DNA from 4 places in the Parazoarcus communis genome. Region 4 is predicted to be linked to each of the others. Evidence: predicted binding sites of a transcription regulator. Region 4 holds the regulator's gene; each other region holds the start of a gene.

Region 1 (7,629 bases), 1.3 Mb from region 4:
GGGCATCTAGCGACTCGCCGGCGCGGAAGGCCGCCAGGATGTCGTCTTCCGACACGTCGAAGCAGTTGCAGATCACCTTCCCACGCATCACCTTGCCCGCGGGCGGCTGCGTGACCGGCGCCAGCAGCCAGTTGCGCACCGGTGCGGCGGATTCGCGCCTCACCATCAGATCGGTCAGCCAGTCGGACGCCAGCGCCTCACCCGCCAGACGAACGGCCGTCAGCCGGTCACCGTCGACGCGCGCATGTTTTGCGATGTCACGGCGGCTGTCGCTGTAGCTCAGCGTCTTTAGCGGATCGTCCAGTCCGAGCGCACGATCGAGCTCGGCCAGCAGCGCCTGTTCGATCTGCTCGCTGCGCGCCTTGAGCACCACCACCGGGTGCTCACGTCCGACCAGGGTCAGGCTGGCATAGGGGAAGCCGGACAGCAGGGGTCTCAGGCGCTCCATCAGCGCGTGCGGATTGTCCGCGCCGGCCTCGCCGCTTGCACGCATTGCCACCAGCGTGTGAGCGGCCACGAAGGCCTCGACCTGTACGGCTGCATGCTTCAGTTCGGGCTGCTTCGAATGCGGATCGAACTTCGACGGCATCAGCGTGTTCGAGCCCAGTCCGGACATCGCGTTGCCGCCCCAGTGCATCGGCAGGAAACACTGCCCAGCGCGCACGGTGGTCGACTCAAGCACCTTGACCACGATCCTGCCGCCTCGCGCGCGCACCGTCACCAGATCGCCGCCCTTCAGCCTGCGCCGCGCGAGATCCTCGGGGTGCATGTGCAGCAGCGGCTCCTGCTCATGGTTGTAGAGGCGCGCCACCAGACCGGTGCGGCTCATCCCGTGCCACTGGTCGCGCAAACGCCCGGTGATCAGATGCAGGGGGTAGCGCGCGCTGGGCGACTCCGCCGTCATCGCGTGCTCGGTCACCACGAAGCGCGCCTTGCCCGAAACGGTCGGGAACACTCCGTCTTCGTAAAGGCGCTGCTTCCCGGAGCTTGCACCCTCGGGGAACGGCCATTGCTGCGGACCGTCCGCCTCCAGCATCGCGTACGACAGGCCGGTGATGTCGAGATCGCGACCGCGCGTGCTTTCGCGGTGCTCGTTCCAGATCGATTCCGGGTCGGCGTAGGGGAACATGCGCTGGGCAAGCTCGCCCTTGCCCAGCGCGACCCCGAGCCGGCGTGCAAAGTCGACCGCGATCTGCCAGTCGTGCCGTGCCTCTACCGGCGCCGCGACGGCACCCCGGACGCGCGTGATGCGGCGCTCGGAGTTGGTCACCGTGCCGTCCTTCTCGCCCCAGGTCGTCGCCGGCAGCAAGACATCGGCGTGGCGACAGGTTTCGGTGTGGGCGAAGGCTTCCTGCACCACCACCAGTTCGGCAGTGGCCAGCGCCTCATGCACCAGGGTCTGGTCGGGCATCGACTGCGCCGGGTTGGTACAGGCAATCCAGACCGCCTTCACCTCGCCCGACTTGAGCGCCTGGAACAGCTCGACGGCGCTCTTGCCGGGTTTCTCCGGCACCGAATCCACGCCCCACAGGGCTGCAACCTCGGCACGGTGCGCCGGGTTCGCCAGATCGCGGTGCGCCGACAGCAGGTTGGCGAGACCACCGACCTCGCGCCCGCCCATCGCGTTGGGCTGTCCGGTCAGGGACAGCGGACCGGCGCCCGCACGACCGATCTGGCCGGTGGCCAGGTGGAGGTTAATCAGTGCCGCGTTGTTGTGGCTGCCAAACGCATACTGGTTCAGCCCCTGACAGTACATCGAGAGCGTGGCCGGGCTGCTGGCAAACCACTCCGCCGCGGTTTCGATCTCCTTCTTGCTCAGTCCGCAGATCGCCGACGCCATGGCCGGTGTGTATTCACGCACGGTCTTCTTGATCGCATCGAAGCCCTCGGTGTGGGCCTCGATGTAGTCGCGTTTCACCAGACCTTCCCACAGCATCACATGCAGCATGCTGTTGTAGAGCGCGATGTCGGTGCCGGGGAGCAGCGCAAGGTGTAGGTCCGCTGCCTCGGCAGTGTCGGTGCGGCGCGGATCGATCACGATCAGCTTCATCGCCGGATTTGCCGTGCGCGCGTCCTCGACCCTGCGGAACACGATCGGGTGCGCAAACGCGGTGTTGCTGCCGGCAATGACCAGACAGTCGGTATGTGCAATGTCCTCGTAACTCGCCGGCGGCGCGTCGGCGCCGAGCGTCATCTTGTAGCCGCTGACCGCACTCGACATGCACAGGCGCGAGTTGGTATCGAGGTTGTTGGTGCCAATCAGGCCTTTCACGAGCTTGTTGAAGACGTAATAGTCCTCGGTGAGCAGCTGTCCCGCACCGTAGAACGCCACAGCATCCGGCCCATGTTCACGGATGATGGCGGCAAAACGGTCGGCGACATGATCGAGCGCCGCTTCCCAGCTCACCCCCTGACGCGCGGTCTCACGTGCAGTGCGCAACTCGGGCCGAAGCGCGCGGACGGCGAGGGTTTCAGGTCCAGCCGACAGATGCAGCGTCGATCCCTTGGTACATAACCTGCCGAAGTTGGCCGGATGCGCGGGGTCGCCACGCACACCGGTAATCCGATCGCCTTCGTGCTCGATGATGACACCGCAGCCAACGCCGCAATAACAACAGGTGGAACGCGTTTCTGCCATGCTGGACTCCTTGTTTCAGGACCTCTAGCAGAAAGCTTGCCAGCTTGGCACTGAGCAACGGGCACGCTTCCGGGGCAAGCCCGGCCATTCGCGCATCAATCCGGTGCACCACCCCCGCTCTACGCACTGAAACCGTGCCAGGCTTCACGAATCGTTCCGCGCAGCCGTCCGGCACACGGGTGCAGATGGTAGGCTATTCAGGTTTGGCGCCAAGTTGATGTACTGGTCGCCGGCACCGCGCCCCGGGGCCGTGGAACCCTCCCTCGAACAGGATCGATGAAAGAACTTACCCGCCCCACCATTGCACACTACGACCGCGAAGCAGCCGGATTCCGCGACGGAACCCGCGATCACGACGTCAGCCAGAACTACGCTGCATTCCTGGGTGCGATTGAAGGACCTGCCCCTTTCACCCTGCTCGATTTCGGATGCGGGCCGGGGCGTGACCTGAAGTATTTCAGCGCGCTCGGGCATCAGGCGGTCGGGCTGGACGGTTCGGCAGCCTTTGTCGGCATGGCAAGCGTCGACACCGGCTGCGCGGTGCTGCACCAGGACTTCATCGCACTCGACCTGCCGACCGGACATTTCGATGGCGTTTTTGCCAACGCCTCGCTGTTTCATGTGCCGCGCCCGGCGCTGCCCGATGTGCTGACCCGGTTGCATCGCACACTGAAGCCGCGCGGCGTCCTGTTCAGTTCGAATCCGCGTGGCGACAACCAGGAAGGCTTCAGCGGCGAACGCTACGGCTGTTACTACAATCTGGAAACGTGGCGTCAATTGCTCGCCAGTGCCGGCTTCACGGAATTGCATCACTACTACCGGCCACCCGGTCTGCCGTGCGCACAACAGCCCTGGCTTGCCAGCGTGTGGCGCAAGCTTTGAACACCTGCCTTATTCAGGCATGCTTGCAACTGACATCTTGATGCGGTCACCGACCGCCGCAGTTGCAAGGTGTCCGGCACCACCCACTCGGGGCAGCACGCCCCGTCAGAAGGAGTAAATAGCATGAGCTTCGGAAACATCATCGGACAACTGCTGCAGCAAGGCATGGCCAATCAGAGCCGTGGCCGCCTCGATCACGCCCTGGGTTCACAGGGCCTCGGCGGCATGGGCGGGCTCGAAGAGATGCTTGGCGGCCTGCTCGGCGGCCAGGGTGGTGCGCAGCAAAACCCGCAGTCGAATGCAATGGGCGGTGGCGGCCTCGGCGGTCTGCTCGACATGGCGGCCGGTGCGCTTGGCGGTGGACGCAGTGCAGGTGGCACACAAGGCGGCGGTCTGGGTGATCTGGCCGGCATGCTGCTTGGTGGCGGGCGGTCGGGCGCGTCGGGTGGCGCGGGCGGTCTGGGCGACCTCGCGGGCATGCTGCTCGGCGGCGGACGCAGAAACACCCGTGGCGGTGCCAGCGGTGGTGGCATGGCGATTCTCGGCACGCTGGCCATGGCCGCGTTCAAGCACTGGCAACAGTCCCAGAGCGCCGGCGCGGCTGCCGCAATGCCCGCCATGGCACCGCAGCAGTTCGCCGAACTCACATCGCCACAGGCCGAAACCCTGGTGCTGCGCGCGATGATCAGCGCCGCCAAGGCCGACGGCCAGATTGACGACGAAGAGATCCAGCGCATTGTCGGCAAGATCGACGACGACGGCGTCAGCGCCGAAGAAAAGCAGTTCATCACCGATGAGCTGCGCGCGCCACTCAACCTTCAGGCGCTGGTCGCCGACGTACCGGACGCACTGGTCGGTACTCAGGTGTATGCCGCATCCCTGCTTGCGATCAACCTCGACACCGAAGCCGAGCGCAACTACCTGCGCACCCTGGCGCAGATGCTGCAACTGGATGCAAGCGCAGTCGAACGCCTGCACTCGCTCACTGGCGCGCCTCAGCTCTGACACCGCTTACAGGAGAATCACTGAAATGCTTCAACGCCTGATCCGCCGCTTTTCACTGCTGCTCAGCCTGGTCGCCCTGCTGGGGCTGTCGGGCTGCGGCTATAACGACTTCCAGCGTCTGGACGAAGAGACCAAGGCCGCGTGGGCCGAAGTGCTCAACCAGTACCAGCGTCGCGCCGACCTCGTTCCCAACATCGTCGCCACCGTGAAGGGCGAAGCCGACTTCGAGCAGACCACCCTCACCCGGGTGATCGAAGCGCGTTCGCGTGCCACCGCGATTCAGGTCACCCCTGAAACCCTCAACGACCCGCAGGCCATGGAGCGTTTCCAGCAGGCACAGGGGCAGCTCGGCGGCGCCCTGTCGCGACTGCTGGCCGTATCCGAGAACTACCCCAATCTGAAGGCGAACCAGGGCTTCCAGGAACTGCGGGTACAGCTCGAGGGTACGGAGAACCGCATCACCGTGGCTCGCAACAAGTACATCGGCGCGGTGCAACAGTACAACGTGCTCGCGCGCAGCTTCCCGACCAATCTGACCGCGATGATCTTCAGCTACGCGCCCAAGGCCGGCTTCACGGTTGCAAACGAGGCCGAGATTTCGCGTCCGCCGACAGTGGATTTCGGTAGCCAGGGTTCGCGCTGAGGCATGTCAGGACGCGGGATGATTCACGTCAGTTCGAACCGCAGTGCGCGTCGGCATGGCCAGACACGGCTTTCGTCCCTGATCGCACTCTCCTTGCGCTGGCTCACCTGTGCAATGCTGCTGCTGAGCACAGCAGTGTTTGCTCAGGCGGTGCTTCCGGTGCCCGAACTGAGCGCCCGGGTCATCGATCAGACCGGCACGCTCGACGCGGGCGTCCGTCAATCGCTCGAGTCCAGACTGGCCGCATTCGAAACCGAACGCGGCAGCCAGATCGTGGTGCTGGTTGTCGCGAGCACCGCGCCGGAGGACATCGCCTCGTACGCCTTCCGCGTTGCCGATCAATGGAAGATCGGCCGCCGCGAGGTAGGCGACGGTGTGCTGCTGGTGGTCGCCAAGAATGACCGCAAGGTCCGGATCGAGGTCGCACGCGCGCTCGAAGGCGCCGTGCCCGACGTCATCGCCTTTCGCATCATCGACGGCCTCATCACCCCGCGCTTTCGTGACGGCGACTTTGCCGCCGGCATTGCGGCGGGCGTGGAGGGCCTTATCGCCCGCATCTCCGGCGAAGACCTGCCACTCCCTGTACAGTCCGCCTCCTCAGGCGATGACTGGGACTTCTCGCTCGAAGACATCGCCGCCTTTCTCTTTGTAGGTGTGCCGGTGCTCGGAGGCATTCTCACCAGCGTGCTTGGACGCAAGCTCGGCACCCTGGCCACAGCCGGCGTGATGGGCTTCATCGTCCAGCTGATTACCGGCAGCCTGCTGCTGGCGATCGTCGGCGGCGTGCTTGCGCTGATCTTCACCATCGCCATCGGTGGCGGCGGCGGGGGTGGCGGCTTTGGCGGGGGCGGCCCCGTCATCCGCGGAGGTGGCTTCGGAGGTGGTCGCAGCAGCGGTGGGGGCGGCTTCCGCTCTGGCGGAGGCGGCAGCTTCGGTGGTGGCGGCGCGTCGGGAGGCTGGTGATCATGAACCTGACAACAAGACTCCTGCGCCATTTCTGGCTCGACGCCGACGACGCCTTCCGCCTGCTGGGCGAGGCCGCACTCAACCGGCTCGACCAGCGCATCCACGACAGCGAACTGAAGCACACGGGCGAGATCTGCCTGTGCATCGAGGCGAGTCTGCCGCGGGCAATGCTCTGGCGCCACGCCTGGCACCGCGAGCCGATCGAAAACCTTGTGCGCGAACGTGCGATCGACCTCTTCTCCACCATGCGGGTGTGGGACACGGCCGACAACAACGGCGTACTGATCTACGTCCAGCTCGCCGAGCACCGGATAGAGATCGTCGCCGACCGGGGCATCGCCGACCAGCTCGGGCCTGAGCAGCTCGGCAGCGTGCTGCCACGCGTGCTCGGCACCTTCGCCAGCGGCGACCATGAAGCGGGACTGGGCATCGCCATCGATGCCGTGGATGCCGCGCTGAGCGCACGGTTCCCGGACGTCGGGCAGACAATCAGCCGCGCGCGCGGAAACCAGCTCCCCAACCGACCGGTCGTGCGCTGAGCCGGACCTGCTGCCCGGCGAAGCCGCTAAGCTGATCTACCCCTATCGGGTGATGCCGGCCGACGGCAGCCGTCCCGTCGGCGCCGCACTCAATGGCGCGTTTGCCAAGGTTCTGCTGCGCGAAATCGGCAGCACCGCGGCGCGCACGCACAAGGTGTTCAGCGATTCCACGACCAAGCTTTATGCGAATGTGCTGTCGTCGGTACTGCACGATTGCGTGGCCAAGTCTGCGCTCGCGATGGACATCATGGATCGCAAGCTCTCCGAGCGCGCCAACGACTGCCGCTGGTGGGCACTGACGAGCGCATTCTCATCATGCTGTCCGCCGAAGCAATCCTGAGTCGCCTGATCGGCGTGGTGGCGGGCGAGCTCGGGGACGAAGCGGAAATGCAGCCGCGGTTCGAAGTGCGTTACGGCGTCGAGTGATGGCTGACGCCGTCAGCTTGACTGCTTGATCGCGAGCACCGCCTGGTTGCGCAGGGTTTTCAGCAGCGACAGCTCGCGCTCCGAGATCACGATTTCACCGGCGTGATCCTTGTCGGCGTAGATCAGGGCCACCGGTTTCTGCTTGATCGTGAGCGGCAGCAGCACAAAGGTGGACGCCTGCACCGAGTCCCGGAACCAGCCCGGGATGCGATCGGCAATCCCCGGATCGTTCACATCCGAAATCAGGATGTCGGCGCCCTTTGAGGTGGCGACGTGAAAGATGTCGGGCGTGAAGCTGAGCGGGAAGCAGAACTTCCTCGCCAGCTCGGACACCTCCGGCCCCAGTCCGAACCGCCCCTGCATGGTGTTGCTGCGAGCGTCCCGGATGCACAGCAATACGCGCCTGAAGCCGATCGCGCGATACATCGTCTCGAGGATGATGCGCAGCACATCGTTAAGTTTGAAGTCTTCGACCAGGGTGTTGCTGATGTCCTGAATTCCGGCCGACAGTACGGTCTCGGTATCCACCC
Region 2 (7,629 bases), 2.1 Mb from region 4:
TTTTGGCAAGCCAAGTTAAAGGATACTCAGTCATGAGGTTGCTTAAGAAATTTGTTCCTGGTCGCGTCCGTAATAAATTACGTTCGCTGCGTGACGGGTTGGCCCCGCGGATTCCGGTTACCGTCCCCTACGAGATACGGGTTGCGGATGGCTGTGTGCTGCAGAACCAGGTCGCGATCGTCACGGGCGGAAGCGGATCCATCGGGCGGAGTATTGCGTGCTGCCTTGCAGCCGAAGGGGCTATCGTCTATGTCTGCGGTATGAGTCCGGACAAAATCAACTCTGTTGTTACCGAGATTGTCGGTTTAGGGGGTAAAGCCTATCCGCAGCGCCTAGACGTTACGGATGAGGCTGATATTGTGCGGACTTTCGCGGAGGTCACCGCACGTCACGGCCGACTCGATATCATGGTTCATAGCGCAGGGGGGAGCGCACGCGACGAGTACTCCTCGTTGATCGGGCAGAAGACAGAGGTCATCGACCAAGTCTTGAACGTGAACTTGAGGGGGGCAATCCTGTGCTGCCGGGAGGCGGCCAAGGCGATGGTGCCGTCCAAGACCGGTCGGATCATCAATATCTCCAGTGTCTTGGGCGTGCAAGGCAAGGCCAATTTCGCCGAGTATGCGGCTTCAAAGGGCGGGGTGATCGCCTTTACCAAGTCCATCGCAATGGAACTGGGACCGTTCGGAATTACGGCAAACTGCGTTTCGCCGGGGATTGTCCAGCGTGGCGAGATCAGCGCTTCGGAGCTTGAGCAACTGAGCAAGACGAACTGGTTGAGTGGTTACGGTAAGCCTGAGGATATTGGCGAGATGGTGGCTTATCTTGCCTCTCCCCGGGCCAACTTTATTACCGGGCAGAATTTCATCGTCGATGGTGGCAGGTCTCTTGGGCTGAAGGGCGATTGATTTTTCGCTCTCTTGAGTGCTACCGGGTTCAACTAATACGTAAAAGGGAGATTGATCATGGCAAAGGGAATGATTCTGGCTGCAGGCCAGGGAACGCGGGTTCGCCCGCTGACGAAGAACCTGCCCAAACCGATGGTGCCGATTCTGAACAAGCCGGTGCTCGAATATCTGATCGAGCACCTGGCCAGGTACGGCATCCGCGAGATCATGATCAACGTGGCGTTCAATCACTACAAGATCGAAAACTACTTTGGCGACGGGCATCGCTGGGGCGTAGAGATCGGCTATTCCTACGAGGGCAAGCGCGAGCACGGTGACATTGTGCCCAAGGCCATGGGGTCGGCCGGTGGCATGCGGAAGATCCAGGACTTCGGTGGCTTCTTCGACGAAACCACCTTGGTGATGTGCGGGGACGCAATCGTCGATCTGGATATTGGCGCGGCGCTGGACGAGCACCGTCACAAGGGCGCGATGGCGAGCGTGGTAGCACTGGATGTGCCGCGTGAGCAGGTTAAGAACTACGGTGTGGTCGTGACCGACGATGAAGGCAGGATCAAGGCCTTCCAGGAAAAGCCGTCGCCCGAAGAGGCCCTGTCCACCCTCGCCAGTACCGGCATCTACATCTTTGAGCCCAAGGTGATCGACATGATTCCGCCGGGGCGCGAGTTTGATATCGGCAGCGAGCTGTTTCCGTTGCTGGTCGAACAGGACGTGCCGTTCTATGCGCAGAAGCGCTTCTTCAACTGGATCGACATCGGTCGTCTGACCGACTACTGGGAAGTGCTGCAGCGCGTACTGCGTGGCGAGGTGGCGCAGATGGAAATGCCCGGTCGCGAGATCAAGCCGGGTGTGTGGGTGGGTCTGAACACGTCGATTGCGTGGGACAGCGTGACGATTGTGGGGCCATGCTATATCGGTTCGAACGTGCGCATTGAGCCGGGTGTTTCGGTGATTGGTCCCACGTGGATCGGCCGTGGCTGCCACCTGCGCGCGGGTTCGCGCGTTGAGCGCAGTGTGCTGTTCGACTACACGCGGCTGGGAGAAAGTCAGACGGTGGAAGAGAAGATCCTCTCCTTTCAGTACTGCGTTGATCGAAGTGGCAACGCCACCTATGTTGGGGACGATTCCATCGAACTGCGCTGGGGGGATGCGCGGGGCTGATCGTTGCGCGCCTGACATGATAAAGACCGCCGCGGCGGTCTTTTTTTGTGCGTGCTGTACGCGCTGATGCGGGTGTTTCTTTGCCCTTGGCGCACTCAAATGCTGTGGGGATCAGGGCTCAGCGGCGCGATCTGTCAGGCCTGCCTGAGCCTGCGAAGTGTGCCCAGACCGGCAACGCCGATGCCAAGCAGTGCCAGCGTGGTGGGTTCCGGCACCTGAGTGCTGCTGACCTGAAGCTGGTTTACCGAGAAGTCGCCCGCCAGCAGGTTGGGTGTGCTTCCGACTGCGCTGTTGATGGCTGCAAGTGCGACGCCGAAGCCGGGCCAGGTCGTGGCCGTCTCGCTGATCTCGAGATCGAAGCCGTCCTGAAACAGGCTGTACAGTACGTCGATCGAGCCTGCGCCGTTCGACGGCATCGCCATGCCGGTCAGTGCGTACAGCGTGGCCTGGATCTCAGGCGCGATCTGTTCATCATAGGTAAGCCTGAAGGTTCCGGAGCCGATTGCCACACCGTCATTTGCACCTGGGGTGCCGGGCTGGAAGGCGAACGTGCGTACGCCGGTATCTGCAACGCCGGACAGCACGGCGGTAAAGATGTTGGCAATGGCGGGAATGCTGAAGGCGACATCCCACGGCGCAGACAGGGCCGGGTTCGAACCCGGCAAGAGGTTCAGCAGCAGGCTGCCGCTGATGGCGGTCGTGTGGCTGCCGGCGGGCGGGGTGTACAGGTTAACGGTGCCGTCGAGGTCACGGACGTTGATGTTGTAGGTACTCGGGTTTGCGTCCTGGAAGCCTGAGGCACTGAAGGCGCCGGTCAGGTTGTCGGTCATGGTGTAGACCAGGGCGAAGGAAGGGGTGGCGACCGCAGACAGTACGGCAGCAGTGGCGAGCAGGGGCAGGGTTTTCATGGGCGTGTATTTGGGTCGGGAGGGAAGGGGGGCGGGCTGACAACGCTGATTTCAGCTTGCTGGTCGTCATTCGGCGCGAACCTGAAAATGACATGCGGAATCTGAGTTCAGTCTCGGAAGGATATCCGCGGATATTTTCAGGATTGTGAATCCCTGAGCGGGGACGCCTGTATCTGGCGCCGCGCAGGGGCGTTCGCGAGAGATACCCGGTTCTCCAGGCCGGCTGAGTTCGCATTCTGCGGGCCGCAGGCTGATGACGCCGCGCGGGTTCAGGGACTGAACTGAAGGCTTGTCCGATCCAAACGAAAAAAGACCGCCGCAGCGGTCTTTTCTTAATGCCGTGCGCCCCGATGGGCGCTGTGCCTTGCGTCCGTTCAGGCCTTGCGACGCTTCGACAGACCCAGGCCGAGCAGGCCAAGGCCGATGAGGGCCGCGGTGCCGGGTTCGGGTACGTCATTGGTGGTGCTTGTGCTGATGCGCAGGGCCTCGCTCCAGGTGGTGGAGAGCTGGAGGCCGTCGATCAGCAGCACGTCGCCGCTGTCGAGGTTGACCGAGCGGAAGCCGACGTAGTTGATCTGCGACAGGCCGGTGTTGCCGGTCATGACGGCGTCGGGCGTGCTCAAGTCCGCAAACATCGGGTCGAGCCACATCGAGAAGCTCGTGTAGTTGCCCGGTGCGGTGCGGGAGAGCAGGCCGACGATGTGATAGGTGATGTCGTTGGTGGTGCCGATGTTGCTGCTGGCTGCGAAAGCGCCATTCGTGCCGTTGGTGCGGACGAAGACGTCGTTGGTGCCGCTGCCGTCGGCCTTGATGCCGATGTTCGGACGGTTCGTGTGATCGCCCGTGCTGGCGGTATCGAGCCACAGGCCCAGGAAGTCATTTGCAGACAGAACACCGGCGTCGAGCTGGATGTAGAAATCCACGAAGAGGCTGTTGCCGGAAAAGGCCGAGCTGAGCTGGCGGTAGGCGGCATTGTTGTTGTTGCCGGTCACCTGCAGGGCGTTGCTGCCGCCGAGTGAGGTGCTCGGGGTAACGACCTGTGTGACGCCGGTGTTGGCAGACCATGCACCGGCCCAGCCGCTGCCGCCGTTCTGGCCTGCGACTTCGCCTGTGGCGTAGTCGAAGTTGTCGCTGGCGATGATGGCTGCCATCGAGAGCGGCGTAAAGGCGCAGAGTGCGAGGGCGGCTGCGATTTTCTGGAATGTCATGAGATTTCACTCACTATGTTGCGGTTATGTCGAATTCGACAGTTCGGACATAGATAGCAAAAATCGTTCCATATTTTGGTTTTTTGGAGAATTGCCAACGAATCAAGTGTTTGCTGGCGGGTGCCCTTGAGTCGCCTTCCTGATGCCTTGCTGCGTGTAAAAAAATCCGACAGTTATCGGGTTGGTGGTGCGCTGCAGCATATGCCTGACTGGTCGTGATGCGCCGCATTCCGTACTTGTTCAGAGAAATGCAGGGCCTGTGAGAAATTGCATTGCAGTGCAGCAAGAATCTGCAATGATTGAGTCTCGAATCCATCCTCCCTTCTTGAGAGAACGCCATGACACTTGCCATCCTGCCCAAGCGTCTGTCTGCTGCACTCCTGTTGTCGCTGTCGACGATTGCATCCGCCTCGGTCGTCGAGGCTTCGTCTACAGATATCGGTTTTTTAAGTATTACTAATAATTCTGGTATTAGCAGTAGTTTTGAATCCGGATTGTCACTTTCTTTGAGTGACCTGGGGGGGGCGGTTTCCTTTGTGTTCGGCAACACGGTTGGTGATGGTTCGATCGCCAACGTGTACTTCGATGGCCTTGGTCTGCTCAACTTCTCGTCAGCGACGGTTCTGTCGTCCTCCGGGGTGAGTTTTTCGCTGGGTGGAAGCCCGAGCAACGTTCCGTCGGGCAATACGGTGAGTTTTTCATCCGATTTCTCCGTGAGCGCAGCCAATCCGAAACCGTCAAACGGTGTGAATACGGGGGAGACGCTCACGGTGAGCTTCGATCTCACGAGCGGCACGAGTTTCTCGGATGTGGTATCTGGCATCAGTTCGGGAGATCTGCGTGTTGGCCTGCATGTGATTTCGCTCGGCAGCAATAGCGAGAGTTTCGTCAGCACGCTGCGAACCGATACCAGTGTGACTGCTGTGCCCGAGCCCGAGACCTACGCGATGATGCTTGCCGGTCTCGGCCTGCTGGGCACCATTGCACGCCGGCGCAATCGGTAGGCTTGCGTGGGGGGCGGTGCATGACGCTTCAGTTTGCGTGTCGCACCGCCCGGTCTTGGTGTACGTGCGTGCAGCTGCCGGTTTCTGCATATGCTGATTGTGTATTGATCGCAGTATTCGCAGCCTCTAGAATGCCGCGATGCATGCAAACATCATTCATCACGGCGCCTTCAGAGGCGTAACCGGGTCGTGCCATCAGCTGTTCATTGACGATGCGCGCAGCCTGCTGATTGATTGCGGTCTGTTCCAGGGGGCGGAAACAGCGCCGGATGGCCTGTCCGGCGCGGGGCAGCCGGACATCCCGTTTGCGGTAGATGGTATTCAGGCGCTGGTCGCCACCCATGTGCACATCGACCACGTTGGCCGTATTCCCTGGTTGCTGGCGGCAGGCTTCAAGGGGCCGATCCTGTGCAGCGAGCCTTCGGCGCGATTGCTGCCGGTGGTGCTGGCCGATGCGTTCCAACTGGGTATCAGCCGTGACCGGCAACTGGTCGAGCGCTATCTCAAACTGCTGGAGTCCCGCATCCGGCCGCTGCCCTGGCGCACCTGGTACACAGTGTTCAGCAGTTCGCAGGCCAGTTGCCGCATCCGTCTGCAACGCGCGGGCCATATTCTGGGCTCGGCCTATGTCGAGTGCGAGATCCGGCGTGCGGACGAGGCCCCTGTGCGGGTGCTGTTCTCGGGCGACCTCGGCGCCCCGCACGCGCCCCTGCTGCCGACGCCGCAACCGCCCTATCGTGCGGACGTGGTTGTGCTGGAGAGCACCTACGGCGACCGCGTGCACGAAAGCCGGGCGACGCGACGCGATCGCCTGCAGGCGGTGGTGGAGCGGGCGCTGGGCAATGGCGGCACGGTGATCGTGCCAGCGTTCAGCATCGGTCGCACGCAGGAGTTGCTGTACGAGTTCGAGGACATCCTGCATCGCCAGCGCAGGAAGCCCGGCCCGCACGCGGCGGCATGGGAAAAGCTGCCGATCCATCTCGATTCACCGCTGGCCGGGCGCTTTACCCAGCTCTATCGCGAGCTGCAACCGTTCTGGGACGCCGAGGCGCTGGCCCGTGTCCGCGCCGGTCGCAAGCCGCTGGCCTTCGATCAGCTGGTGGCAATCGACGGACACGATGCCCACATGGCCAACGTGCGCAGGCTCGCACGCAGCGGCGAGCCGGCCATCGTCATCGCCGCCAGTGGCATGTGTACCGGCGGGCGGGTGCTGAACTACCTCAAGGCCATGCTCCATGACCCGCGCCACGATGTGCTGTTCGTGGGCTATCAGGCGAAAGGCACGCCAGGCAGCGACATCCAGACCTACGGGCCGCGTGGCGGCTACGTCGATCTCGACGGCGAGCGCATCGACATCAGGGCGGCCATCCACACCCTGTCGGGCTATTCCGCCCACGCCGACCAGAACGACCTCGTCCGTTTCGTCACCCGCATGCGCCATCTGCCATCCGAAGTGCGCCTGATCCACGGCGACGACGAGGCCCGGCGGGCGCTGGGCAAGCGTTTGTGGAACGAGACGGATCGGCGGGTGGTGGTGCTGAATGCGGAGTGACTTGTATTTGATGTGAAAAAGCCCATAATCTCATCGGAGGCCAATGATGACGGACGGCGACGCCCACCAGGATGCGATAGCTGAAATGTGCGCAATCAATGCGCGCAGGGGCGATTTTTCGAGAGCGGTCGGTGCACTCATCAGGAAGCGCCATGAAGCACTTCGGGCTGGGCGGCTCGATTCGGCTTTCAGGCGCCACGATCTTCGTTCCGGAGAGCGCCTGTATGCGATCAGTCTTTGTGTCGGACGCTGTGGCGTTACCGCCGTGTTTGTGCTCAAGGGGCGGGCATTGGTACTGCTGAGTGTCGCCGCGTTTGATGACTTCATCGCCGAGGCCCTCTCGGCTGGCGCTTTGAACGCCGCGATCGCTCGTGCAGTCCAACGAACATAGCCTTCAGGAGTTTTGCAATGAGATTGAGTATGCTGGAAGACGAACTTCTTCGTGATCCTCTGGTTCAAGAGGGCTACGAAGGTGCGACTGCCGCCGAGAAGATGGGCCTTCTGTTGCGGGAACTGCGCGAAACGGTCGGGCTGACGCAACGTGACCTGGCGGCGAGCAGCGGCGTTCAACAGTCTGAAATCAGCCGTTACGAGGGCGGTCAGGCGCCGAGAGGCATCACGATTTCCCAGCTCGAGACCCTTGCACATGCGCAGGGTATGGAGGTTGTGATTGGGTTTGCGCGCAAGGCGACAGCCGTTGATGACAAGGCCGTTGTGATTGATGGTCGAACCTTGTTGCTGCACACCGTGCTCTGAGATTTCAATGGCATTGCTGGCCGAAATGCTGGCGTTCATTGGCGGGTTGCTGCTTCTGCGTCCGGCATTCCGGGTAAACGGTCTGATGCGTGAGGCGGCAAGCCTGCGGGACATCCTTGAACACAGCCATGC
Region 3 (7,629 bases), 1.4 Mb from region 4:
GGTGATCCGCGCCTACGGCTACGATCTGTAAGGAGGTCGGCGGGCATGTCACTCACTGCGCTCGATCTCTCGGCAATCTGGCTCACGCTGGAGCTGGCGGGCCTGACCACGGTGTTGCTGCTGCTGATCGGTACGCCAATCGCCTGGTGGCTGGCACGCACGCGTTCGTGGCTCAAGGGACCGATCGGGGCGGTGGTGGCATTGCCGCTGGTGTTGCCGCCGACGGTGATCGGCTTCTACCTGCTGGTGACCATGGGGCCGCACGGCCCGATTGGTCAGATGACGACCGCACTGGGGCTGGGCACGCTGCCCTTCACCTTTGCCGGCCTGGTCGTCGGTTCGGTGTTCTACTCCATGCCCTTCGTCATTCAACCCCTGCAGAACGCCTTTGAAGCGATTGGAGAGCGCCCGCTGGAAGTCGCCGCCACCTTGCGCGCCAGTCCGTGGGACACCTTCTTCTCGGTGGTGCTGCCGCTGGCGCGACCGGGCTTCGTCACCGCGTCGATTCTGGGGTTCGCACATACCGTGGGCGAGTTTGGCGTGGTGCTGATGATCGGCGGCAATATTCCAGGCAGCACGCGCACGGTGTCGGTGCAGATCTTCGATCACGTCGAGGCCATGGAGTACGCACAGGCGCACTGGCTCGCCGGCGGCATGGTCGTATTCTCCTTCTTCGTCCTGCTCGCGCTGTACACCAGTCGCCGCTTCAAGCCGGGGATGGGCACATGACGGCAGAAGGCATACAGGCCCGCTTTCGCCTCGACTACAGTGGCTTTTCACTCGACGTCGATCTGCAACTGCCGGGGCGCGGCGTTACCGCACTGTTCGGTCATTCGGGGTCGGGCAAGACCACCTGCCTGCGCTGCGTCGCCGGTCTTGAGCGCGCACCGCTGGGCCGGCTCATCGTCAATGGCGAGCACTGGCAGGATGCCGACGCCGGGATCTTCGTGCCGACGCACGAGCGTGCGATCGGTTATGTCTTTCAGGAGGCCAGCCTGTTTCCGCATCTCTCGGTGCGGCGCAATCTCGAGTTCGGCATGAAGCGGGTCGCCGCAGCAACCCGGCGCGTGGCCTGGGACCAGGCCGTCGAACTGCTGGGGATCGGCCATCTGCTGGACCGCATGCCGGAGCGCCTGTCGGGCGGTGAGCGGCAGAGAGTGGGCATGGCGCGGGCGCTGCTGACCAGCCCGCGACTGTTGCTGATGGACGAGCCGCTGGCCGCGCTGGATCTCAAACGCAAGCAGGAGATCCTGCCCTACCTCGAGCGCCTGCACGACGAGCTCGACATCCCGGTGCTCTACGTCAGCCACTCGCCCGACGAGGTGGCGCGGCTGGCGGATCATGTGATCCTGCTTGATCAGGGGAAAGTGGTTGCTCAGGGCGGGCTGGTGGAGACGCTGGCCCGCCTGGACCTGCCGACGGCGTTTACCGAGGATGCAGGTGTCGTCATCGAGTCGGTCATCGCCGAGCATGATGAACGCTACCACCTGACGCGGCTCGATTTTGCGGGCGGCAGCGTACTGGTCGCGCGGCGCCCGGAGGCCGTCGGCCACCGTCTGCGTTTCCGTGTGCATGCGCGCGACGTCAGCCTTGCCGAGACGCGCAACGATAACAGCAGCATTACCAACCTGCTGCAGGCCATCGTGCAGGAGGTGGTCGTAGCCGATACCCCTGCGCATGTGCTGGTCCGGCTCGATGCGGGCGGCACCCCGCTGATCGCGCGCATCACCCGGCGCTCGTGCGACCAGCTCGGCATCGTGGCCAATCGACGAATGTGGGCGCAGATCAAGACGGTGGCCCTGCTGGGGTGATCCAGCACCCGGCGTGCGGGCTTCTCAGCCCCGCAGCAGCAGTGTCGGAATGGTGGCGGTGCGCAACAGGTCGGTGGTCTTGCTGCCAAACAGCAGGCTGCGCAGCGGCGAGTGGGCGTAGGCGCCCATGATCAGCAGATCGATGCCCTGTGCCTTCACCGTTTTCTCGATGACCTGCTCCGCGTCGCCGGGAATCAGTGAGGCAGGGGCCTCGAAGCCTGCCGCCTCGAGCGTGTTCTTCGCCCACTCCAGCTGCTTGGGCGCGCTCTGGCTTTCCTTGCCCGACATCAGCAGATGGATGGGCAGGCCACGGAACAGCGGGCTGTTTGCCACCATCTCGACGCCGCGACGGGTGACGATGCCGCCGTCAAAGGCGATCAGGATCCGGCGCGGTTCGCTGAAACCCTCGGTCACGGTCAGCGCCGGCTTGTGCAGGGCACGTACCACGCGCTCGACGTTGCTGCCGATGCTCTGGCTGCTGGTCTCGGCCGAGGCGCCGCGACGACCGAAGACGAACATGCGCACGCCGTCTTCCTGTTCGGCCAGGGTGTCGTCGAGCGCACCGTGGCGCTGGCGCATGTCCGGTGCCGGCACGCCGGCGGCGATCGCGCGCTCGCGCAGGCGGTTGAGGAAGATGCGTCCCTGTTCGCGCGCCGCGCGGCTGAGCGCCGCATCCTTGTCGCTCAGGGTATGCAGCAACTGCTCCTGGGCGTTGAAGCCGATGGCGCCGCTATGATCCTCGCCGGAGCCGAGTTCCGGATGGCGGTCGATGACATGGAGGAACTCGAGCGGCGCCTCCATGCGCGTCGCGGCCCAGGCTGCATAGTCGGCAACCGTATCGGCAAAACGGGACTGATCCACGCAGGCCAGAATCTTGTTGTCTTTGCTCATGGTCTGCTCCTCAGTGGCCCATCAGGTTTTCGACGGCTTCAGGCTTGTCGTGCACCGCGAAGCGGTCGACCATGGTCGCACTGGCTTCGTTGAGGCCGATGACCTCGACTTCGGTGCCTTCGCGGCGGAACTTGACCACCACCTTGTCGAGCGCACTGATGGCGGTGACGTCCCAGAAATGGGCGCGGGAGACGTCGATGCTGACCTTGTCGATGACTTCCTTGAAGTCGAAGGAGGCGATGAAGCGGTCGGCCGAGGCAAAGAACACCTGGCCGGTGACGGCATAGCGGCGCATCCTGCCTTCATCTTCCGCGCGCGAACCGACGTGCAGCACCTTGCCGACCTTGTGCGCAAAGAAGAAGCCCGACAGCAGCACCCCGACCAGCACGCCACGCGCGAGGTCGTGCGTGGCAACGGTGACCGCGACGGTGGCGATCATGACCACGCTGGAACTGGGCGGATTCTCGCGCAGCTTGAGTACCGAATCCCAGCTGAAGGTACCGATCGAAACCATGATCATCACCGCGACCAGGGCCGCCATCGGGATCTGGCGCACCCAGTCGCCGAGGAAGACCACCAGGATCAGCAGCACCACGCCAGCGGTCAGCGTCGACAGGCGTCCGCGGCCACCGGACTTCACGTTGATCACCGACTGCCCGATCATCGCGCAGCCGGCCATGCCGCCGAGGAAGCCCGATGCAATGTTGGCCACGCCCTGACCGACGCATTCGCGGCTCTTGTTGCTGGTGGTGTCGGTGAGGTCGTCGACGATGGTGGCGGTCATCAGCGATTCGAGCAGGCCCACGACCATCATCGTCAGTGCGTAGGGGAAGATGATCCCGAGCGTCTCGAGGTTGAGCGGCACATCGGGCAGCAGGAACACCGGCAGGCTGTCCGGCAGTTCGCCCATGTCGCCCACCGTGCGGATGTCGAGATCAAGCACCATGTATACCGCGGTCAGTACTACGATGGTGACCAGCGGCGACGGCACGGCACGGGTGATGTAGGGGAAGAGGTAGATGATGCCGAGCCCGGCTGCAGTCATGGCATACACATGCCAACTGACGTCGGTCAGCTCCGGGAGCTGGGCCATGAAGATCAGGATCGCCAGCGCATTGACGAAGCCGGTCACCACCGAGCGCGACACGAAGCGCATCAGCACGCCCAGGCGCAGCCAGCCGGCAAGAATCTGCAGCACGCCGGTGAGCAGGGTGGCGGCGAGCAGATACTGCAGGCCGTGATCCTTGACCAGGGTCACCATCACCAGGGCCATGGCACCGGTTGCGGCCGAGATCATGCCCGGGCGACCGCCGGCGAAGGCGATCACGGTGGCGATGCAGAAGGAGGCATAGAGCCCGACCTTGGGATCGACCCCGGCGATGATGGAGAAGGCGATGGCCTCGGGGATGAGGGCAAGCGCGACCACCAGGCCGGCGAGCAAGTCGTTGCGGACGTTGGAGAACCAGTCCTGCTGAAGGGATTTCATTGTCTGTTTTGATCCGTCTTGGGCTGCGTGGCAGGCGCGGCCTTGCTGCTGATGTGCCGGATGGAATGTCGCAGGGCGTCAAGGTGCGGCCTTGCGGGCGACGACGTGGCCTGCAGCCTGTCGTCTGATGCCGCGTCTGCGGGTGTTGCGAGAAAGCGCGTTCGTAAGCGCATTGGCCGGTGATTTTACTATTCATGCTGCAGCGCAGCAACAGCGCATCGTGCGCGCTTCTCTTACAATCATACAGATGAACGATACATCCCCTCTCCGCCATGGTGCCGAAGCCTCACCGCTCGGCAAGCCTGTCGCCTATCGCGATACCTATGCGCCCGAGCTCCTGTTTCCGATCGAACGTCAGCTCAAGCGCGACGAGATCGGCGTGCGCGGCGATGCCTTGCCCTTCGTCGGTGAGGATCTGTGGAACGCCTATGAGCTGTCGTGGCTGAACATGCGGGGAAAGCCGGTGGTGGCGCTCGCACGCTTCCGGGTGCCAGCCGATACGCCGCGGCTGATCGAGTCGAAATCACTCAAGCTTTACCTGAATGCCTTTAACCAGAGTCGCTTTGCCGATGCGGGCACTGTGCGCGAAACGATTGCTCGCGACCTGTCCGCTGCGGCAGGCGGCGCGGTGGCGGTTGAACTGATGCCGCTCGGCGAGCGCCCCCTGCGCCAGTTCGGCTACCCGCAGGGTGTCTGTCTGGACAATCTCGACATCGATATCGATACCTATCAGCCGGCCCCGGTCCTGCTGGCAGCCCGTGGTGAAATCGTCAGCGAGACCCTGTATTCCCACCTGCTCAAGTCCAACTGTCTGGTGACCGGTCAGCCCGACTGGGGCATGGTCGTCGTGCGCTACACCGGGCCTGCGATCGAGCGTGAGGGCCTGCTGCGCTACATCGTGTCCTTTCGCGAGCACAACGAGTTTCACGAACAATGCGTGGAGCGGGTGTTCTGCGACATCGTGGCGCGTTGCCACCCGCAGGCGCTTGCGGTGTGGGCACGCTACACGCGGCGCGGTGGTCTGGACATCAACCCGTTCCGTGCGACTCCCGGTGTGGGCAAGGCCGACGAATTCGACGCGTGCGACGAAGTGCGGCAGTAAGCGCAGTGAGACGCTCATGCACTGTACTGGTGCATCCGGCCGGTGTTTACATGGTCGTCTGGCACAGGTCGTGCGCCTGCAAGCCTTGTCTGCACAGAATAGTCAGTCTAAACAGTCGTATATCGGGTCGGCCCTTGAGCTGGAACATTGCTTGCTAATGGAAGCTCCATGAATGCTGTGACAGCCCCTGAATCCCGTTCGCTCGGCGCGCATGCCTGTAATGCTGCCGCCGGGCGCAGCTGGCGTGCCGCGTTGCGGCTGGCGTATGAACGCCGTGGCGAGCGTACCGTGCTTGCGGAGCGCGCGCATGTCGGTCCGCTGGTGGTGCAGCGTCCGCTTTATCCCGAGGGTCATGCGGTGTGCCACACCATTCTGGTACACCCGCCCGCGGGTATCGCCAGTGGCGACAGCCTCAGCGTCGATGTCGATGTCAGGGCAGGCGCCCATGCGCTGCTGACGACACCGGGTGCGGGCAAGTGGTATCGCAGCGCCGGCGCACGCGGCGGGCAGACACAGCGTATTGCGGTGGCCGCAGGCGCCGTGTGCGAGTGGCTACCTCAGGAAAGCCTGGTGTTCGACGGCGCGTTCGGTGACCTCGTCACCGAGGTCAGCCTGTCCGGAGATGCCTGTTTCATCGGGGCGGAGATGCTGTGTTTCGGTCGCACGGGCTCGGGTGAGCGCTTTACCCGAGGTGAGCTTGCGATGCGCACCAGGATAGTGCGGGATGGGCGTCCGCTGTGGCTGGAGCGCGGCAGGGTGGGTGGTGGCAGCGCCCTGCTGGCTGCCGGCATCGGGCTGCAGGGCGAGCCGGTGAGCGGCAGTCTGCTGGCCGCTTCGCCGCTGGTGAATGTCGAACTCCTCAAGGCCTGGCGCGAGATCGCGCCGACGCACGGGACGGGCGGCGTCACCTTGTTGCCCGGCTTGCTGGTAGCGCGTTATCTCGGGCCCGCATGCGAGCCGGGGCGCGAATGGTTTGCGCGGCTTTGGGCTGCGGTCAGGCCGACCGTAGCCGGGCGCCCGATGCAGACGCCGAGAATCTGGAATACCTGATCAACTGATGGCGGCGCCACTGGTGCCGTGGAGAAATCGATGGAACTGAGCCCACGCGAGAAGGACAAGCTGCTGATTTTCACCGCCGGACTGCTCGCCGAGCGGCGTCGGGCGCGCGGCCTGAAGCTGAACTACCCGGAGTCGGTCGCCTTCATCACCTGCGCGATCCTTGAAGGTGCGCGCGACGGCAAGACCGTGGCCGAGCTGATGAGCTACGGCGCTACCCTGCTCACACGCGACGACGTGATGGACGGCGTGGCCGAGATGATTCCCGATATTCAGGTCGAGGCCACCTTCCCGGACGGCACGAAACTGGTCACCGTGCATAACCCCATCATCTGACGCATTGGCGGCGACCATCATGAGCGAAGCCGAAATCGAACTGGCGAGGTTGCTGGCCCGCTTCAAGCTGCAGGTGAAGCGTACGCTGGGGCGCAGCGTGAATCTGACGGCGATGACGAGCGATCCGGCGTATGCAAAGGCGACGCTGGACGAGATCGAAGAGCTCGCCGACGACGAGGCGTTCTTGCTGCTCGTCATCTGTTTGCGCGAAAAGCTGGCACCGGCTGCAGTGGTCGAACCCGTCGTACCCGCGCCGGCCCCCGAGGCTGCGCCGGCGCGCCCACAGGCCATGCGCGATTATCGCTTCGGCGCCCGTGGCGGTTGAACCGCCAGGCACATCAGGAGAAGAAAATGATTCCAGGCGAACTCATGCCGCTCGACGGCGAGATCGAACTCAATGTCGGACGCTCGACGCTGACGCTGTCAGTCACGAATACCGGCGACCGCCCGATCCAGGTCGGCTCGCACTACCATTTTGCCGAAACCAATGCCGCGCTCGACTTCGATCGCACGGCTGCACGCGGTTTCCGCCTCAACATTGCCGCCGGGACGGCGGTGCGTTTCGAGCCGGGACAGTCGCGCACGATCGAACTGGTTGCACTGGACGGTGCGCGCAAGGTGTTCGGCTTCAACGCCCAGGTCATGGGAGCGCTCTGATATGGCAAAGATTACACGCCGCGCCTATGCGGAAATGTTCGGCCCCACGGTGGGAGACCGCGTGCGACTGGCCGACACCGGGCTGATTCTCGAAGTCGAACAGGACCACACCATCTACGGTGAAGAGGTGAAGTTCGGCGGCGGCAAGGTCATCCGCGACGGCATGGGTCAGGGGCAGCAGCTCTCGGCCGAAGTGGCTGATACCATCATCACCAATGCGCTGATCGTTGATGCCGTCACCGGCATCGTCAAGGCAGACGTCGGCCTCAAGGACGGCAAGATCTGGAAGA
Region 4 (7,629 bases):
CCAACATCAAGCGCACGAACACGCTCGTGATCTTCATCAACCAGATCCGGATGAAGATCGGCGTCATGTTCGGCAGCCCCGAAACCACCACCGGTGGTAACGCGCTCAAGTTCTACGCTTCGGTCCGCATGGATATCCGGCGTACCGGTGCGATCAAGAAGGGCGACGAAGTCGTTGGCTCGGAAACGCGTGTCAAGGTCGTCAAGAACAAGGTCGCGCCGCCGTTCAAGGAAGCGCACTTCGACATTCTCTACGGAGAAGGCATCTCCCGCGAAGGCGAGATCATCGACCTCGGCGTGACTTACAAGATCGTCGACAAGTCCGGCGCCTGGTATTCGTACAACGGCGACAAAATCGGCCAAGGCAAGGACAACTCACGCGAGTTTCTGCGCGCAAACCCGGCGCTGGCTCGTGAAATCGAGAACAAGGTTCGCGCAGCGGTCGGACTCGGCGAAATGGCCGCGCTCGGTGGCGCGGCACCCGTCGCTTCCGAAGCCTGATCTCCGCCCCGTCCGGACGCTGACCCCTGATGGGCGAGCCGAGTCTGCGCGAACGCGCGCTGCGCCATCTCGCCCGTCGGGATCACTCGCGGGTGGAGCTTGCGCGCAAGCTGTCTCCATATGGCAGCGCCGAGGAGATCGAAGCCGTACTGGTTCGCATGAGCGAACTCGAACTGCTCTCCGACACCCGTTTTGCCGAAGCGTGGGTTCGCAGCAAGGCTGCCCGGTTTGGCAGCCAGCGGCTGCGCCACGAGCTCGCGAGACGTGGCGTATCGAAGGACTTGATCGACGAGGCCATCGAGAGCGAATGTGTGGAATCCGAACTCGACCGGGCTCGTGCAGTGTGGCAGTCTAGATTTGGCCTCGCACCTGACGATCGCCGCGAATGGGCGCGCCAGGCGCGTTTCCTGCAAACCCGTGGTTTTTCCACTGACGTGATCTGCAAACTGTTGAAAGAAGCCCCCGATGAGTCTGCTTAAGGTCACCGGCCTGCAAAAGCGCTACAAGGCGCGCACAGTCGTCCATGACGTCTCGTTCGAGGTTGGCTCGGGCGAAGTGGTCGGCTTGCTGGGCCCCAATGGCGCAGGCAAGACAACCTGCTTCTACATGATCGTGGGCTTGGTGCGCGCCGACGGCGGCGAGATCACGCTCGACGACGCACGCCTGACCGATCTGCCGATCCACGCTCGCGCACGCCTGGGGCTGTCGTATCTGCCGCAGGAAATGAGCGTGTTCCGCAAGCTCACGGTCGCCGAGAACATTCGTGCAGTACTCGAGCTCCGCGGACTGCCGGTGGCGCAGATCGACGAACGCCTGGAAGAGTTGCTCGAAGAACTTGGCATTGCGCACCTGCGCGACAACACCGCCATCTCGCTGTCAGGCGGAGAACGCAGACGGTGCGAGATTGCACGTGCGCTTGCCACCGACCCGCGCCTCATCCTCCTGGACGAGCCTTTCGCAGGGGTCGACCCGATCGCCGTACTCGACATCCAGAAGATCATCCGCTTCCTGAAGGAGCGCAACATAGGCGTGCTGATCACCGACCACAACGTGCGCGAAACGCTCGGCATCTGTGACCGCGCAACCATCATTACCGACGGCCGCGTGCTTGCCAGCGGCAAGCCGCCCGAAATCATCGCCAACGAACAAGTGCGCCAGGTCTACCTCGGCGAGCACTTCCGTCTCTGATTCCGGCACGCCCCGACTGGCATCATGAAACCAACCCTTCAGCTCAAGCTCTCGCAGCACCTGACGCTCACCCCGCAGCTGCAGCAGTCCATCAAACTGCTGCAGCTCTCTACGCTCGAGCTCAACCAGGAAATCGAACGCTTTCTGCTGGAAAACCCGATGCTCGAGCGTGAGGACGGCGACGGCAGCGACTTCGCACCGTCCGCGGTCGGCAACGATGCGCAGCCCGCAACCGAGACCCCGCGCGAGACCAGCGCCGAGACCAACCAGGAAGCCGAGCCCCGCAACGAGAACGAATCGGCCGACTTTGACGAAGGCATGGACTGGTCGGGCACCGGCAGCGGCGCCAGCAGCAAGAGCGACGACGACGAGGACAGCGACTTCCAGGAATTCCAGGCCGCAGGCACCTCGCTGCGCGACTATCTCGATCAGCAGGTTGCCCTGTCCCCGCTGACGGACCGTGACCGCATGCTGGTGCGCTTCATCATCGAAGCGCTCGATAGCGACGGCTACCTGCACCAGGAGCTCGAGGACCTGCTCGAACTGCTCCCGCCCGAACTCGACTACGACCTCGACGACCTCGCGATTGCCCTGCGGCACGTGCAGCAGCTCGAACCGGCGGGCATTGGCGCACGCACCCCCCAGGAGTGCCTCGGCCTGCAGCTGCGCGCCATGCCGGCAGGCAGCTGCCGCGACCTGGCGCTGGTCATCGTCGAACAGCACCTCGAGCTGCTGGCCGAACGCAACTTTGCGAAGCTCAAGCGCCTCACCGGGTGCGACGACGACGCCCTGCGCGATGCCCAGGCGCTGGTGTGCCGGCTCGACCCGCATCCGGGGTCGCAGCATTCCAACGAAGAAACCCGCTACGTCCTGCCCGATGTCGTGGTGCGCAAGATCCGCAACCGGTGGACGGTGTCGCTCAACGCCGAAGCCATGCCGCGCCTGCGCATCAACCAGCTCTACGCCAGCCTGCTGCAGCAGAACCGGGGCCAGGGCGGCGGTCTGACCGGCCAGCTGCAGGAAGCACGCTGGCTGATCAAGAACGTACAACAGCGCTTTGATACCATTTTGCGTGTATCTCAGGCCATCGTTGACCAGCAGCGACAGTTCTTCGATCATGGCGAGGTGGCAATGCGTCCATTGACCCTCAGGGAGATCGCGGACCAGCTCGAGCTGCATGAATCAACCGTATCGCGCGTCACCACTCAGAAGTACATGGCGACGCCGCGCGGCGTATTCGAACTCAAGTATTTTTTTGGCAGTCACGTTGCCACCGACACCGGTGGTGCGGCTTCTTCCACAGCGATTCGTGCCTTGATTCGCCAGCTGGTGGACGCCGAAGACAGAAAGAAACCCCTGTCCGACGCAAAGATTGCCGATCTGTTGGGCCAGCAGGGTATCGTGGTCGCGCGGCGCACAATCGCCAAATACCGCGAATCACTCAATATCCCGCCGGTCAGTCTGCGTAAAACGCTTTGATACCAAGAGGAGTTAACATGAATCTCAACATCACCGGACACCACGTTGAAGTGACACCGGCCATCCGCGAGTACGTCTCCGGCAAGCTTGACCGCGTGATCCGTCACTTCGACAACGTTACCAGCGTGAACGTGATCCTTTCCGTTGAGAAACTCGACCAGAAGGCTGAAGTCACCGTGCACGTGCGCGGCAAGGACATTCACGTCGAAAGCGCCGACGCCGACCTCTACGCTGCCATCGATGCGATGACCGACAAGCTCGATCGCCAGGTGCTCAAGTACAAGCAGAAGAGCACCGATCACCACCACGACTCGCACAAGCACCAGACTCCCGAGGCGTGATTTTTCACCAGGCCTTTCGGACCCGGGTGAAGTTATAATCCGCCGCTCAATTTGGCGGTCCGGCTTTGCCCGGGCCTGAGAGACCTTTCAGCGTGGCGTCCGCTCCGGCGGCGTTGCGTGAGCCCCAAAGCGCATGAGCCTCATCTCCCAACTCCTGCCACTTTCGAACGTGGTTGCCGACCTCGACGCCAGCAGCAAGAAGCGCGTCTTCGAACAGGCCGGCCTGTTGTTCGAAAACAATCAGGGCATCGCCCGCAGCATGGTGTTCGACAGCCTGTTTGCGCGCGAACGCCTTGGATCGACCGGCCTCGGCCAGGGCATTGCCATTCCCCACGGCCGCATCAAGGGCCTGAAGGACGCAGCCGGCGCGTTTCTACGTCTCGAAGCCCCGGTGCAGTTCGATGCGCCCGATGGTCGTCCGGTGAACATGCTGTTTGTCCTGCTGGTACCCGAACAGGCCAACGAAACCCACCTTCAGCTGTTGTCGGAGCTGGCGCAGATGTTCAGCGATCGCAGCTTCCGCGAACAGCTGCAGGCCGCACCCGACGCACAGGCGCTACACACCCTGTTCAACGACTGGGGTACCGATGCGACAAACGAGCCTCTCGCAGCTGTATGAGGACAACCGCGAACGTCTGCAGCTGACCCATGTCAGCGGCAGTATCGACGCGGTTCTCTCTGTTGCCGAAGAGCGCATCTGGCCAGCCGACCTGATTGGCCACCTCAACCTGATTCACCCTACCCGCCTGCAGATCCTCGGCGCAGCCGAGCTGGCCTGGGCGCAGCGGCAGTCACGTGACAAGGTCGCGCACCACCTCAACGACATCCTGTCTGCACATCCGCCCGCCTTCATCCTGGCCGACGGCTGCGAAGTGCCCAACATCGTCCATGGCGTCTGTGCGGCGCACAACGTCGGGCTGTTCACCACACCGCAGCCGGCTGCCGGGGTCATCGACCAGTTGCGCCTATACCTGTCGCGGCAGCTCGCTGAAAAGGTGTCGCTGCACGGCGTGTTCATGGACGTGCTCGGACTCGGCGTGTTCATTACCGGCAACTCCGGCGCGGGCAAATCCGAGCTTGCGCTGGAGCTGATCTCGCGCGGTCACGGCCTGGTTGCCGACGATATCGTCGAATTCTCGCGGATCGCACCCAGCGTGCTCGAGGGCCGTTGCCCCGAACTGCTGCAGGACTTCATCGAGGTGCGCGGACTCGGCATTCTCAACATCCGCACCATCTTTGGCGAAACCGCCTGCCGCCGCAAGATGCGCCTGCGGCTGATCTGTCACCTCGAACGTCGCCAGCCCGGCCAGGACGACCCAAGCCGGCTGCCCATGCAGCGCGAGCATCAGAACATCCTCGGCGACGCGATTCCCCGTGTCACCCTGCCGGTTGCCGCCGGTCGCAACCTTGCGGTCCTGCTCGAGGCCGCGGTGCGCTCGACCATTCTGCAGCTGCGAGGAGTGGACTCCACCCAGGAGTTCATCGAGCGCCAGATCAAACTGCTCGAAGCCGACCAGCCGGACGGCACCGCCTCCGACCGCCCCGGCTAAGGGCAACCCCTCTTGCGCCGCGATGTTTTTTCGGGCACTGCGCTTGCCGCAGTGCCGCATCGACTGCTACCCTCAGCCCCTTTACCGCAGTGCCCTCGCACAAAGCCAAAGCCATGACCGCCGCAAGCCCGGATTATCTGGAACGTATCCTCAACGCCCAGGTGTACGACGTCGCCATCGAGACACCGCTGGATTTCGCCAGCAATCTCTCCGCCCGAATTCACAATCAAGTGTATTTCAAGCGCGAAGACATGCAGCCGGTGTTCAGCTTCAAGCTGCGCGGTGCGTACAACAAGATGGTCAAGCTGTCGCCGCAGGCCCTGCAGCGTGGGGTCATCTGTGCCTCGGCGGGCAATCATGCCCAGGGTGTGGCGCTGTCGGCGAACAAGCTCGGGGTCCGTGCGGTCATCGTCATGCCCAGCACCACGCCGCAGATCAAGATCGACGCGGTCAAGGCCAGGGGCGGTGAAGTCGTGCTGGTGGGCGAGTCCTACTCCGACGCCTACGCCCACGCGCTTGAACTGGAGAAGGCCGAGAAGCTTACCTTCGTCCATCCTTTCGACGATCCGGATGTAATCGCGGGCCAGGGCACCATCGGCATGGAAATCCTGCGAGCCCACCCGCAGCCCATCCATGCAGTGTTCTGCTGCGTGGGCGGCGGCGGCCTGATTTCCGGTGTCGCAGCCTACATCAAGCGTTTGCGCCCGGAGACCCGGATCATTGGTGTCGAAGCGGTCGACGCCGACGCAATGACGCGCTCGCTGGCCGCAGGCAGACGGGTCGCGCTCGATCAGGTGGGCATCTTTGCCGATGGCGCTGCCGTCAAGGAAGTGGGCCGCGAAACCTTCCGCCTGTGTCAGCAGTACGTCGACGAGATGATCCTGGTCGATAACGACGCGATCTGTGCCGCGATCAAGGACGTGTTCGAGGACACCCGCTCGATTCTCGAGCCCGCCGGCGCGCTTGCGGTTGCGGGCGCCAAGGAATACGCGCGCCGCAACAAGCTGCGCGACAAGCACCTGGTCGCGATCGCCTCCGGCGCCAACATGAACTTCGACCGTCTGCGCTTCGTGGCCGAACGTGCAGAGCTTGGCGAACAGCGCGAAGCAGTGCTCGCGGTCACCATTCCCGAACACGCAGGCTCCTTCCGCAAGTTCTGCAGCCTGCTCGGCAATCGCAACATCACCGAGTTCAACTACCGTTATGCGGACACCGAGAAGGCTCACATCTTTGTCGGCGTGACCGTACATAACCGCAACGAAGCCACGCGACTGGTGGAAATGCTGGCCCGTCACGATCTGCCGGCAGTCGACCTGACCGACGACGAACTGGCCAAGACCCACGTTCGCTACATGGTGGGCGGGCGCGCGCCGCAGGCAACGAACGAAGTGATCTACCGCTTCACCTTCCCCGAGCGCCCGGGCGCCCTGATCAACTTCCTTTCCAATCTGCGTTCGGACTGGAACATCAGCCTTTTTCACTATCGCAACCACGGCGCCGACTTTGGCCGGGTTCTTGTCGGCATGCAGGTTCCGCCGGAAGACAACGGCGCCTTCGATGCATTTCTCGAGCGTCTCGGTTACGAGTATGTCGACGAAACGGCGAATCCGGCCTACCGCATGTTCCTGTCATGAGCATGGCAGGATGGCAGGCGCCATCCTGCCCGCACGCCCTGCACCAGGCCGGCTGCTGTCACATTCCGGTGCTTGATAACTTAGTTCTTTTGTAATAGAAATGAGCTTGCCGGAGCCGATCCGGCGACATGCGCACCCCGCCGGCGTGGCGAAGGCGCGCCCCTGCAGCGCAGTGCCATCGAGGCGCGCGGCTGCAATGAGGATACCCGTGACTTCCCCGCTCCCTCTCCAACTTGCTCGCTGGCTTCTCGTGCTCCTCGGCGCCACCCTCGCTCAGGGCCTCGCCTCCGACGCGCACGCGCATCAAAGCCGTCTTGATCGCATCATCGACGAGAAGCGCGTCCGGGTCTGCATCTGGCCAGAGTATTTCGGGATGACATACCGGGATCCGGCGACCCACGAGCTACGGGGGATCGACATCGATCTCGCGCTTGAGCTTGGCCGGGAACTGAACGTCAGCGTCGAGTTCGTCGACAGCAGCTTTCCGCGCCTGACGAAGGACTTGCTCAACGATAACTGCGACGTCGCGATGTTTGGTGTCGGGATCACGGCCGAGCGTGCGGAAGAGCTTCGGTTCACCGCCCCTTACCTTGCGAGCGACATCTATGCGGTTGCCCCGCGCAGCAGCCGGCGAATCAATCAGTGGGACGACATTGATCAGCCAGGGGTTGTCGTGGCCGTCGCCAAAGGCACGATCCATGAACGGGTCATGATCGACAAGCTTCGCCACGCCAGGCTTGCGGTACTGGGATCGCCGCACGCGCGTGAGGAGGCCGTCGAATCCGGGCGTGCCGACGTGTTCATCACCGACTACCCGTTCGGCCATCGCATGGTCGACAGGTCAGACTGGGCGCGCCTGATTTCGCCCGGCACGCCCTACCACATCACCCCTTACGCATGGGCTGTCGCACCGGGTGACGCCCCGTGGTTCAACCGG

Evidence for each region. Region 4 encodes sigma-54, which starts transcription at its own class of promoters, with help from an activator protein. Its sites were predicted from a motif close to TGGCACGCTTNCTGCTNA; they were not measured.
Region 1: CEW83_RS05285 (nitrate reductase) is a predicted target of sigma-54. The motif match lies at 2,663-2,680, and genes of this name have one in related genera.
Region 2: CEW83_RS08575 (PEP-CTERM sorting domain-containing protein) is a predicted target of sigma-54. The motif match lies at 4,239-4,256, and genes of this name have one in related genera.
Region 3: CEW83_RS13545 (urease accessory protein UreD) is a predicted target of sigma-54. The motif match lies at 5,431-5,448, and genes of this name have one in related genera.

What each region holds. Positions count from the first base shown of each region.
Region 1 is NZ_CP022187.1:1,140,731-1,148,359, forward strand. Features, by position in the region: gene CEW83_RS05285 (nitrate reductase) at 1-2,638, opposite strand, end outside; gene CEW83_RS05290 (class I SAM-dependent methyltransferase) at 2,915-3,520, shown strand; gene CEW83_RS05295 (tellurite resistance TerB family protein) at 3,644-4,525, shown strand; gene CEW83_RS05300 (LemA family protein) at 4,551-5,168, shown strand; gene CEW83_RS05305 (TPM domain-containing protein) at 5,283-6,131, shown strand; gene CEW83_RS05310 (TPM domain-containing protein) at 6,134-6,673, shown strand; gene CEW83_RS05315 (hypothetical protein) at 6,723-7,013, shown strand; gene CEW83_RS05320 (protein kinase domain-containing protein) at 7,112-7,629, opposite strand, start outside.
Region 2 is NZ_CP022187.1:1,883,974-1,891,602, reverse strand. Features, by position in the region: gene CEW83_RS08595 (lipopolysaccharide biosynthesis protein) at 1-19, shown strand, start outside; gene CEW83_RS08590 (SDR family NAD(P)-dependent oxidoreductase) at 33-908, shown strand; gene CEW83_RS08585 (sugar phosphate nucleotidyltransferase) at 966-2,069, shown strand; gene CEW83_RS08580 (PEP-CTERM sorting domain-containing protein) at 2,204-2,977, opposite strand; gene CEW83_RS08575 (PEP-CTERM sorting domain-containing protein) at 3,352-4,185, opposite strand; gene CEW83_RS08570 (PEP-CTERM sorting domain-containing protein) at 4,524-5,189, shown strand; gene CEW83_RS08565 (MBL fold metallo-hydrolase RNA specificity domain-containing protein) at 5,329-6,741, shown strand; gene CEW83_RS08560 (hypothetical protein) at 6,785-7,132, shown strand; gene CEW83_RS08555 (helix-turn-helix domain-containing protein) at 7,162-7,497, shown strand; gene CEW83_RS08550 (hypothetical protein) at 7,505-7,629, shown strand, end outside.
Region 3 is NZ_CP022187.1:2,957,544-2,965,172, reverse strand. Features, by position in the region: gene modA (molybdate ABC transporter substrate-binding protein) at 1-31, shown strand, start outside; gene modB (molybdate ABC transporter permease subunit) at 46-729, shown strand; gene modC (molybdenum ABC transporter ATP-binding protein) at 726-1,811, shown strand; gene CEW83_RS13560 (universal stress protein) at 1,836-2,702, opposite strand; gene CEW83_RS13555 (SulP family inorganic anion transporter) at 2,713-4,188, opposite strand; gene queF (NADPH-dependent 7-cyano-7-deazaguanine reductase QueF) at 4,436-5,290, shown strand; gene CEW83_RS13545 (urease accessory protein UreD) at 5,459-6,340, shown strand; gene ureA (urease subunit gamma) at 6,380-6,682, shown strand; gene CEW83_RS13535 (hypothetical protein) at 6,702-7,007, shown strand; gene CEW83_RS13530 (urease subunit beta) at 7,034-7,339, shown strand; gene ureC (urease subunit alpha) at 7,341-7,629, shown strand, end outside.
Region 4 is NZ_CP022187.1:4,405,226-4,412,854, reverse strand. Features, by position in the region: gene recA (recombinase RecA) at 1-500, shown strand, start outside; gene recX (recombination regulator RecX) at 530-979, shown strand; gene lptB (LPS export ABC transporter ATP-binding protein) at 966-1,688, shown strand; gene CEW83_RS20200 (RNA polymerase factor sigma-54) at 1,713-3,167, shown strand; gene hpf (ribosome hibernation-promoting factor, HPF/YfiA family) at 3,185-3,508, shown strand; gene ptsN (PTS IIA-like nitrogen regulatory protein PtsN) at 3,642-4,127, shown strand; gene hprK (HPr(Ser) kinase/phosphatase) at 4,096-5,058, shown strand; gene ilvA (threonine ammonia-lyase, biosynthetic) at 5,172-6,692, shown strand; gene CEW83_RS20175 (substrate-binding periplasmic protein) at 6,901-7,629, shown strand, end outside.